DNA from 2 places in the Aromatoleum evansii genome. Region 2 is predicted to be linked to the other one. Evidence: predicted binding sites of a transcription regulator. Region 2 holds the regulator's gene; the other holds the start of a gene.

Region 1 (5,072 bases), 2.2 Mb from region 2:
AGATGCCCGAAGTCTGGTATCAGGTGCGCAAGAAGGTCGGCGACATCCGCCACACCCTGCCGCAGGGCATCGTCGGCCCGACCTTCAATGACGAATTCGGCGACACCTACGGCAACATCTTCGCGCTGGTCGGCGAGGGGCTCGACTATGCCGAACTCAAGCGCTACGCCGAGGCGATTCGCAGCGAACTGCTGCGCGTGCCGGACGTCGCCAAGGTGAGCTTCTTCGGCGAGCAGCCCGAACGCATATATATCGAACTCTCGAACACCAAGCTCGCGACCTTCGGCCTCTCGGTGCGCGACATTGCCGGCGCACTCGCCGGCCAGAACGCGACCACCGGTGCCGGCTTCTTCGATACCGCCGACGAGCGCGTGTGGCTGCGCCCGAGCGGTGCCTTCGAGGATCTCGATGCCATCCGCGACACCGTCATCCGCGCCCAGGGGCGCAGCTTCCGTCTCGGCGACGTCGCCGAGGTGCGCCGCGGCTTCGCAGATCCGCCGCGCGAGCGCATGCGCTTCAGGGGCGAGGACGCGCTCGGCATCGGCGTGTCGATGCGCGCCGGCGGCGACATCATCGCGCTCGGCCGCCACCTCGACGAGGCTACCGCCCGCATCGACGCCCAGCTCCCCGTCGGCGTGCGCCTCGAGCGCGTCGCCGACCAGCCGCGCGCGGTCGCGCGCTCGGTCGGCGAGTTCGTCCGCGTGCTCGCAGAGGCGGTCGTCATCGTCATGGCGGTGAGCCTGCTCTCGCTCGGCCTGCGCACCGGCGTCGTCGTGCTCGTGATCATTCCGGTCGTGCTCGCGATCACCTTCCTCTTCATGAACCTTCTGGGCATCGGCTTGCACAAGATTTCGCTCGGTGCCCTGATCCTCGCGCTGGGCCTGCTCGTCGACGATGCGATCATCGCGGTCGAGATGATGGCCACAAAGATGGAACAGGGCTGGGAGCGCGCAAAGGCCGCGAGTGCTGCCTACGTCTCCACCGCGATGCCCATGCTCTCCGGCACGCTCGTGACCGCGGCGGGCTTCCTGCCGATCGCGACCGCGGCGTCGGCAACGGGCGAATACACGCGCTCCATCTTCCAGGTCACGGTCATCGCGCTGCTGGTGTCCTGGATCGCGGCGGTGCTGTTCGTACCCTGGCTCGGCTACCACATCCTGCCCGACTTCCGTGCGCAGCGCGGCAAGCAGTCAGTGTTCGCGCGTCTCCTCGGTCGCCTGTCGCCGCGGCTCGGAGCGAAACTCGCCGAGCGCGACGCCCGCGCCCACGAGCTGCACGACGAATACGCCATCTACCACACGGCCTTCTATACGCGCCTGCGTGCCCTCGTCGATGCCTGCGTCGCCCATCGCTGGCTCGTGATCCTCGTGACCCTGTTCGTCTTCGCCGGCTCGCTGTTCGTGTTCGCCCGCTTCGTGCCGCAGCAGTTCTTCCCGGAATCCACTCGCCCGGAACTGCTCGTCGACCTGCGCCTGCCCGAAGGCGCCTCGCATCAGGCCACAGAACGCGCGGTCAGGCGCCTGGAAACCTTCCTCGATGCGCAAACCGGCATCGAGAACTACGTCGCCTGGGTCGGTGGCGGCAGCCCGCGCTTCTACCTTCCGCTCGACCAGCAGCTGCCGCAGACCAGCTTCGCCCAATTCGTGATCCTCACCGAAGGCCCTGAGGCGCGCGAGGCCCTGCGCGCGAAACTGATCGGGCTATTCGAGCAGGCCCCGGCCGAGCTCATCGGTGTCGTCAATCGGCTCGAAAACGGCCCGCCGGTCGGTTTTCCCGTCCAGTACCGCGTCAGCGGCCAGGATCTCGACGAACTGCGGCGCATCGCCCACGAGGTCGCCGCGAAGATGCGCGCCCACCCGCAGCTCTCCAACGTGCATCTCGACTGGGAAGAGCCGTCCAAGCGCGTGCGTCTCAAGGTCGATCAGGACAAGGCGCGCCTCCTCGGCCTCACGACGCAGGACGTCGCGACCCTGCTCAACACCTCGGTGCAAGGCTTTGCCGTCACCCAGTTCCGCGAAGGCACCGAAACGATCGACGTGATGCTGCGCGGTGCCGAATCCGAGCGCGTGCATCTGGGCCTGCTGCCGGACCTCGCAATCCCCGTCGGCGGCGGCCGCAGCGTGTCGCTCGCCCAGGTCGCAACGGCCGAATACGGATTCGAGCAGGGCGTTGTCTGGCGCCGTAACCGCATCCCTACCGTCACGGTGCGCGCCAACCTGTACGGCGGCGTGCAACCTGCCGTCGTCGTTGCCGATCTCGCCCCGCAGATGGCGTCCATCGAAGCCGCGCTGCCGCTGGGCTGCCGCGTCGAGGTCGGCGGAGCCGTCGAGGAGAGCGCCAAGGGCGGCACGTCTGTCGCCGCGGGCATGCCGCTCTTCCTCATCGCCGTGCTCACGGTGCTCATGCTGCAGTTGCAGAGCTTCTCGCTCGTCGCAATGGTGGTGCTCACTGCGCCGTTGGGGTTGATCGGCGTGACCGCCTTCCTGCTCGCCTTCGGCAAGCCCTTCGGCTTCGTCGCGATGCTCGGCACGATCGCGCTCTCAGGCATGATCATGCGCAACTCCGTGATCCTGGTCGACCAGATCCGGCAGGACCGCGAACACGGCCGCAGCGCGTGGGACGCCATCGTCGAATCGACCGTGCGGCGCTTCCGCCCCATCATGCTCACCGCCGCCGCGGCGATCCTCGCGATGATCCCGCTCTCGCGCAGCGCCTTCTTCGGCCCCATGGCAGTCGCCATCATGGGCGGCCTCACCGTCGCCACCGTGCTGACCCTGATCTTCCTGCCCGCGCTGTATGCGGCGTGGTACCGCGTGCGCCGTCCCATGTGAGGCCATGTGGAAACCTTCCTTATGGAAACCTTCGCTGTGGGAGCGGCTTCAGCCGCGAATGGGCTTTCCGACATGGCATAGTCCCGATTCGCGGCTGAAGCCGCTCCCACAAGGCCGTCTTCCCCCGCCCCGCTTGCGATTCCCTTGCGAATGCATCGCGCCCCAGTGCAGCAAGTACGCTAAAATGCACAAGTTTACTTATCGCGCACTAAATTAGCGTGTGCTAATATTTGCACAGGAAGCCAATGCCATGAACTTCGAACGCGCCCGCTTCAACATGGTCGAGCAGCAGATCCGCCCCTGGGATGTGCTGGATATGGACGTTCTCGACCTCCTGATGACGGTCAAGCGCGAGGAATTCGTTCCTCCCGCCCACAAGACGCTTGCCTTCGCGGACGTCGAGATTCCCATCGGCTGCGGCCAGACCATGCTCAAGCCCGTCATCGAGGGCCGCATCCTGCAGGCGCTGCCGCTCAAGCGTTCCGACTCCGTGCTCGAGATCGGCACCGGCTCCGGCTACTTCGCAGCGCTGCTTGCCGCGCGCACCGACTGGGTCCGCTCGATCGAGATCGAGCCCGAACTCGCCCGCTTCGCGACCGACAACCTCAATCGCGCGGGTGTCGAGAACGTCATCGTCGAGGAAGGCGACGCCGCGCGTGGCTGGAGCAGCCGCGCGCCCTACGACGTCATCGTCGTCACGGGCGGCCTGCCGATGATGCCGCAGAGCCTGCTCGACCAGCTCAAGGTTGGCGGCCGCATGTTCGCCTTCGTCGGCGAGGCGCCCGTCATGGAAGCCCGCCTCATCACCCGCGTCTCGGAAGACCAGTACCAGACCGAAGACGTGTTCGAAACCGTCGTCCCGATGCTGAAGAACGCCCAGCGCAAGGACGAATTCCGCTTCTGAGGAACCCCCGCATGCGACAGATCACCGCCACCGAACTCGCCGAACGGCTCGCGTCCCCCCAGGGCGACAAGCCATTCCTGCTCGACGTGCGCGAGCCGATCGAGTTCGAGATCTGTCGCATCGAAGGCTCCCTGCTGATGCCGATGGCCTCCGTGCCGGCGCGCCAGACCGAACTCGATCCCGACGACGAGATCGTCGTCATCTGCCACCACGGTGGCCGCAGCGCGCAGGTGTGCATGTTTCTCGAGCGTCAGGGCTTCTCCCGAGTCATCAATCTTGCCGGCGGGGTCGCCGCCTGGGCTGCCCAGGTCGACCCGACCATGCCGCAGTACTGACCTTACAGCGAATTGAGCACGGAGAAGTCAATGAAGCGCGCAATCGCCCTGAGTCTCGTCACCTTCTTTTCGGCCAGCGCCTGGTCGGCCGACCTCCTGCAGGTCTATCGCGACGCGCTCGCCAACGACGCGCGCTTCGCCGCCGCCCGCGCCCAGTACGAGGCGGGGCAGGAACGGGTCGTGCAGGGTCGCGCCGGGCTCCTGCCGACCATCGGCGCCAATGCCAACACCACCTGGAACGACGTCGATACGCACACCCGCGTCTTCGGCACGCGCGAATACAACAGCAACGGTTACGGCGTGCAACTCACGCAGCCGCTGTTCCGCTGGCAGAACTGGATCCAGTACAAGCAGGGCGAACTCCAGACCGCGCTCGCCGAAGTCCAGCTCGGGCAGGCGCGCCACGACCTCATCCTGCGCGTCTCGCAAGCCTATTTCGACGTCCTCAACGCCCAGGACGCCCTTGCCGCACAGTCGCAGCTCAAGAAGGCCGCGTCCGAGCAACTCGAACTCGCCAAGGCCAGCTTCGAGGTCGGCACCGTCACGATCACCGACGTGCATGAAGCGCAATCGCGCTTCGACCTCGCCTCGGCGCAGGAAATCGCCGCGCAGAACGACCTGGATGTGCGCCGCCAGGCCCTCGTCCAGATCGTTGGTCTGGATCCGTCGCCGCTCGCCGGCCTGCGACAGGGCGTCTCCCTGGCCCGCCCCCAGCCCGACAGCATCGCCGAATGGGCAAGCGCGGCAGAGCAGGGTAGCTATGCCGTTCAGGCGCAGCAGATCGCGCGCGAAATCGCCGCGCGCGAAGTCGAACGCAACCGCGCCGGCCACTACCCGACCCTCGATGTCGTCGCCGCCCGCAGCCACAGCAGTGCAGGCTTCAGCTCCAGCGCCGCAGGCGGCTCGACGCGCACCGACGCCAACACCGTCGGCCTGCAGCTCAACGTCCCGATCTTCGCCGGTGGCGCCGTCTCGTCGCGCGAACGTGAAGCCGCGGCGCTC
Region 2 (5,072 bases):
CCTCGGATAGTGAGTGGTATTCATACTCGACGCCGAATCCGGCGCGTTGCGTGGCGTTCGCGCCGCGGCCTGCGGCGGGTGCTTGACCGATGTTTACCTCAGCCGCCTCGTCGAGGCGGAGGTCGCCGGGGTGTAGGGTGTTGATCGCACGTCCCGTAAGCGCCTCGATGAGATGCTTGAGAAAGCGGAATCGCGGGTCGAGAGCCTCTTCGCCCGAATCGTCCGTGGCAGCCTCGGCTTCGCGGGCGGCGAGGGCGTCGGCCGAGATCTCCACTTCAGGGCGCGCACCCGCGACTGCAAGGGCGCCGATGCCGGGGTTCCTCCCGTCGGCCGGGCGCTCACCGACCCACATCTCGAGTCGCTCGGAGATTTTGCGACGATGGAAGGAGAGGTGCGAAGCCTGGAGCTGTACGTCTGCCGATGCAATCTTCATCGCGGTCCCCTGCGGGCTGCTTAAGTGCAGGTTTTAACGGCAGATTTCTGAAGAACTTCAGGTCGTCCGGAAAATTTTCAGGCAGTGTTCGCGCATGGTCTCCTGTACGGCCGCCAGGCGCTCGACCTGCGACTCGCCAATGAGCTCTGGCATGAGCATCACTGCGGATTCATCAGCACTTGGCGCCGGCAACACGCGCGCGCTGGGCACTGGCGGCGAGTTCCTGCGGCTCGACCGATGGACGGGACAACCAGTTGCCAAGGTTGTCCTGCACAATGTCACGCAGTGCGGTGATCCAGTCGTCACGTTCGTTCAGGCAGGGTATGTAGTGGAATTCCTTGCCGCCGCAAGACAGGAACGCATGGCGGCATTCCATTGCGATTTCCTCGAGGGTTTCCAGGCAGTCTGCCGGAAAACCCGGGCACATAACGTCCACCCGTGCCGTGCCCTGGCGCGCCAGGGATTCGAGCGTTGGCTGGGTGTAGGGTTTCAGCCATTCGGCCTTGCCGAAGCGCGACTGGAAGGTCAGCTGCCAGCGGTCGTCCGCCAGTCCGAGTTCTCTGGCGAGAAGGCGTGCTGTCACACGGCATTCGCAGTGATAGGGATCGCCGAGGTCGAGCGATCGCCGCGGGATGCCGTGGAAACTCATCACCAGCTTGTCGCCCTCGCCGTTCTTCATCCAGTGGTCGCGCACGCTCTGGGCGAGTGCCGCGATATAGCCAGGATGGTCGTGGAAATTGCGCACGTAGCGAATCTCGGGCTGGTTGCGCCAGTGCCCAAGGCAATCCGCGACTTCGTCGAGCACGCTCGCGGTCGTGCTCGCCGCATATTGCGGATACATCGGCACGATCAGGATGCGGTTGCAGCCGTCTGCCTTCATGCGGTTGAGCACCTCGGGCACGGATGGCGAACCGTAGCGCATCGCCCACTCGACCTGCAGCCCGGTGATGCCGCGGTGGCCGAGGTAGCCCGCAAGCAGCTTCGTCTGACGTTCCGTGTGCACCTTCAGCGGCGAGCCTTCATCCATCCAGATCGTCGCGTATTTCGCGGCCGACTTGCGCGGGCGGGTGTTCAGGATGATGCCGTTGAGGATGGGCCACCACACCGGCGCCGGGATCTCGACCACGCGCGGGTCGGACAGGAATTGCTTCAGGTACGGGCGAACGGCTGCGGCCGTAGGGGCCGCCGGTGAGCCAAGATTGACGAGCAAGACGCCGGTGCGTGCAGGTGTGCCATGCGTCCAGGCGGGTTCGGGCCAGTAACGGGCCATGCTGATCCTTGTGTGATTGTTGCGCGCCGCTCAGTTCGCGTTCGACAGCGCGTTCGAGAGCAGGCGGGCCGTGATGTCGACGATGGGTATCACGCGATCATAAGCCATGCGCGTCGGTCCGATCACGCCGACGGATCCGACGATGCGACCGTTGACCTCGTAGCCGGCGGTCACGACGCTGCAGCCGTCGAGCTGCGACAGTCCCGATTCGTCACCGATGAAGATCTGCACCCCCTGGGCGCGATTGGACAGGTCGAGGAGCTGGATGAGTCCCGTCTTCTGCTCGAACAGCTTGAACAGCTCGCGCAGCCGCGCCATGTTCGACGACAGGTCCTCGATGTCGAGCAGATTGGTTTCTCCCGACAGCACGTAGCGGGAGCTGTCGTCCTGGACTGCCGCGCTGCCGGTTTCGACCGCCGCGTTCATCAGCTCGCTCATGTCGCTGCGCAGCTGCTTCAGCTCGGCCCGGATGCGGGTGCGAATGTCGTCGAATCCCAGTCCGGCGCAGTGTTCGGTGAGATAGTTGGCTGCTTCCACCAGTTCCGATGGCGAGTACGAGCGCCGGGTATGGATGATGCGGTTCTGCACGTCCCCTGCCGTCGTGACGATGATCAGCAGGATGCGGTTTTCCGACAGGCTGATGAACTCGATCTGGCGGATCTTGATCAGGTCGCGCCGCGGCGAAACGACGACCCCGGCGAACTGCGTCAGCTCCGACAGCAGGTGCGATGCGGAACTGATCAGGCGTTGGGGCTGGTCGGGCTGCAGCTGCCCCTTCAGTTCGCGCAGCTGCGCCTGTTCCAGGGGTTGCACGGTCAGCAGCGAGTCAACAAAGAAGCGGTAGCCGAGTGCCGTCGGAATGCGCCCGGCCGAAGTGTGGGGGCTCGCGATGAAGCCCATTTCCTCGAGGTCGCTCATCACGTTGCGTACCGTCGCGGGCGACAGCTCGAGACCCGAGTAGCGCGAAAGCGAACGCGAGCCCACCGGCTGCCCTTCCACGATGTAGCGTTCGATGAGGGTCTTGAGCAGGATCTGGGAGCGCGGGTCGAGCGGTTTCATGACGGTAAGAAGTAATTTCCCCGATTCTATGGAAGTGCCGGCGCCTCTGCCAAGGTTCTCGGCGATTGTGGTTTAATCCGCGGCATGAGCCAGAGCTTCAATACCATTGCCCTGATCGGCAAATACCAGAGCCCGGATGTCGCTGGCGCGGTCCTCTCGATAGCCAGTTTCCTGCGCGAAAGGGGGCTGGCTGTATGGATCGAGCAAGGTACCGCAAGTTCCATCGGGCTCGTCGGCGAGTTCGCCACCGTGACCTATGACGAGATCGGCGCCCAGGCCGATCTTGCCGTCGTCCTCGGGGGCGACGGCACGATGCTGAATACCGCCCGCCGGTTGTCCGAACATGCGGTGCCACTCGTCGGCATCAACCAGGGCAGGCTGGGCTTTCTCACGGATATCCCGCGCAAGGAAGCCTTGAACAAGCTTGCCGAGATCCTCGACGGACGTTTTGTCGAAGAGGCGCGCACCATGCTAGACGCCGAAGTCGTTCGCGGCGGGCAGCGCGTTTTCCACACGCTCGCGTTCAACGACGTCGTCGTGAACAAGGGCGATTTCGGCCGCATGATCGAGTTCGATCTGTCGATCGACGGCGAGTATGTCTACACGCAGCGTTCGGACGGCATGATCATCACCACGCCGACCGGGTCCACCGCCTATGCCTTGTCGGCCAACGGCCCGATCCTGCATCCCACGGTCGGCGGCATCGCCCTCGTGCCGCTGTGTCCGCACGCCCTTACCGCCCGGCCGATCACCCTCCCGGACAGCTGCCGGATCGCGATCGAGCTGCTCTCCCCGCACGACGCCCGCATCCATTTCGACGGCCAGACGCGTTTCGATGCACATGCCGGCGACGTCGTCAGGATTACGCGTTCGCCCAAGGTGGTGCGTTTCCTGCACCCCGAAGGGTACAGTTACTTCGCCATGCTGCGCGGCAAGCTCCACTGGAGCGCCACGCCGCGACTGCCCTGATCTCCTTTCTCACTTCAGCCTCCTTCTGCGACGCCTATGCTCCGCCGCCTGACCATCCGTGATTTCGTGATTGTCGATCGCCTCGAACTCGATTTTCTGGCGGGTTTCGGCGCGCTTACGGGCGAGACGGGGGCGGGCAAGTCCATCCTGCTCGACGCGCTGGGGCTTGCCCTGGGGGGGCGTGCCGACGCGGGCGCGGTGCGTGTCGGCCGCGACAAGGCCGATATCGCGGCCGAATTTGATCTTCCCGCTGACGGCGGCCTCACCGACTGGTTGGCCGCGCAGGACTTGCCGGCCGACGAGGGCATGGCGATCCTGCGGCGCGTTGTGGAGGCGGGGGGGCGGTCGCGGGCCTGGATCAACGGCGTGCCGGTCACGCAGGCACAGTTGCGCGAGGCTGGGGACCGGCTCGCCGATATTCATGGGCAGCATGCGCATCATGCCCTGCTCAGAGGCGATGCACAGCGTGCGCTGATCGATGCGCACGCCGCTGCAGAGCACCTCGCCAAGGAGGTTGCCGACCGCTTTCGCGACTGGCAGCGGCTGGTCGAGCTGCGCCGGGCGGCCGAGCAGGACTCGGCCGCTTCCGAGCGCGAACGGGCCCTGCTTGCGTGGCAGATAGATGAACTGCGTAACCTTGCGTTCGACGCCGGCGAGTGGGCCGAGATCAATCAGGAGCACGCACGCCTGGCGCATGCCGCGGGTCTCATGGAGGGGGCGGACGAGGCCCTTGCGACGCTGGGCGAAGGGGAGGGTGCCGTCACCTCCCTGTTGCGTCACATATGTGTGCGTGTCGACGCCATGGCCGACATCGACCCGGGGCTCGGGGACCTGCGGGAACTGCTCTCCGGGGCCGCCATCCAGGCGGACGAGGCCTTGCATGCGCTGCGGCGCTATCGCGACCGGCTGGACCTCGATCCGCAGCGGCTCGCCGAGATCGAGCGCCGCATCGGCGCCGTGACCGACCTCGCGCGCAAGTATCGGGTTGATCCCGAGGGGCTGCCCGACTTGCTCGACGAGTGGGTGCGGAAGCTCGATGAACTGGTCGCGCAGGCGGATCCCGTCCATCTTGCCGAGCAGGAAGCACAGGCAGGGGCAGCATACGATCAGGCGGCGTCACGCCTCTCGGCGGCGCGTCGCCCGGCTGCCGAGCGCCTGTCGAGCGAGATCAGCGAGGCGATGCAGACGCTGGCGATGGCGGGTGGCCAGTTTGCGGTGGCGCTCGAACCGTGTGCGCCCTCCGCGCATGGCGTCGAAACCGTCGAGTTCCGCGTCGCCGCCAATCCGAGCCAGCCCTTGCGCCCCCTGGCCAAGGTCGCCTCGGGGGGCGAGCTGTCGCGC

The links. The regulator HrcA, encoded in region 2, represses chaperone genes, less so after heat shock. The targets are predictions, from matches to a motif close to TNTTAGCACTCNNNGNCNNNGAGTGCTAANA.
Region 1: U5817_RS21355 (protein-L-isoaspartate O-methyltransferase) is a predicted target of HrcA. The motif match lies at 3,030-3,060, and genes of this name have one in related genera.

The regions. Positions count from the first base shown of each region.
Region 1 is NZ_CP141259.1:4,559,170-4,564,241, reverse strand. It holds gene U5817_RS21360 (efflux RND transporter permease subunit) at 1-2,831, shown strand, start outside; gene U5817_RS21355 (protein-L-isoaspartate O-methyltransferase) at 3,082-3,735, shown strand; gene U5817_RS21350 (rhodanese-like domain-containing protein) at 3,747-4,070, shown strand; gene U5817_RS21345 (TolC family outer membrane protein) at 4,101-5,072, shown strand, end outside.
Region 2 is NZ_CP141259.1:1,331,144-1,336,215, forward strand. It holds gene U5817_RS06090 (hypothetical protein) at 1-274, opposite strand, end outside; gene hemH (ferrochelatase) at 606-1,703, opposite strand; gene hrcA (heat-inducible transcriptional repressor HrcA) at 1,734-2,762, opposite strand; gene U5817_RS06105 (NAD kinase) at 2,847-3,731, shown strand; gene recN (DNA repair protein RecN) at 3,768-5,072, shown strand, end outside.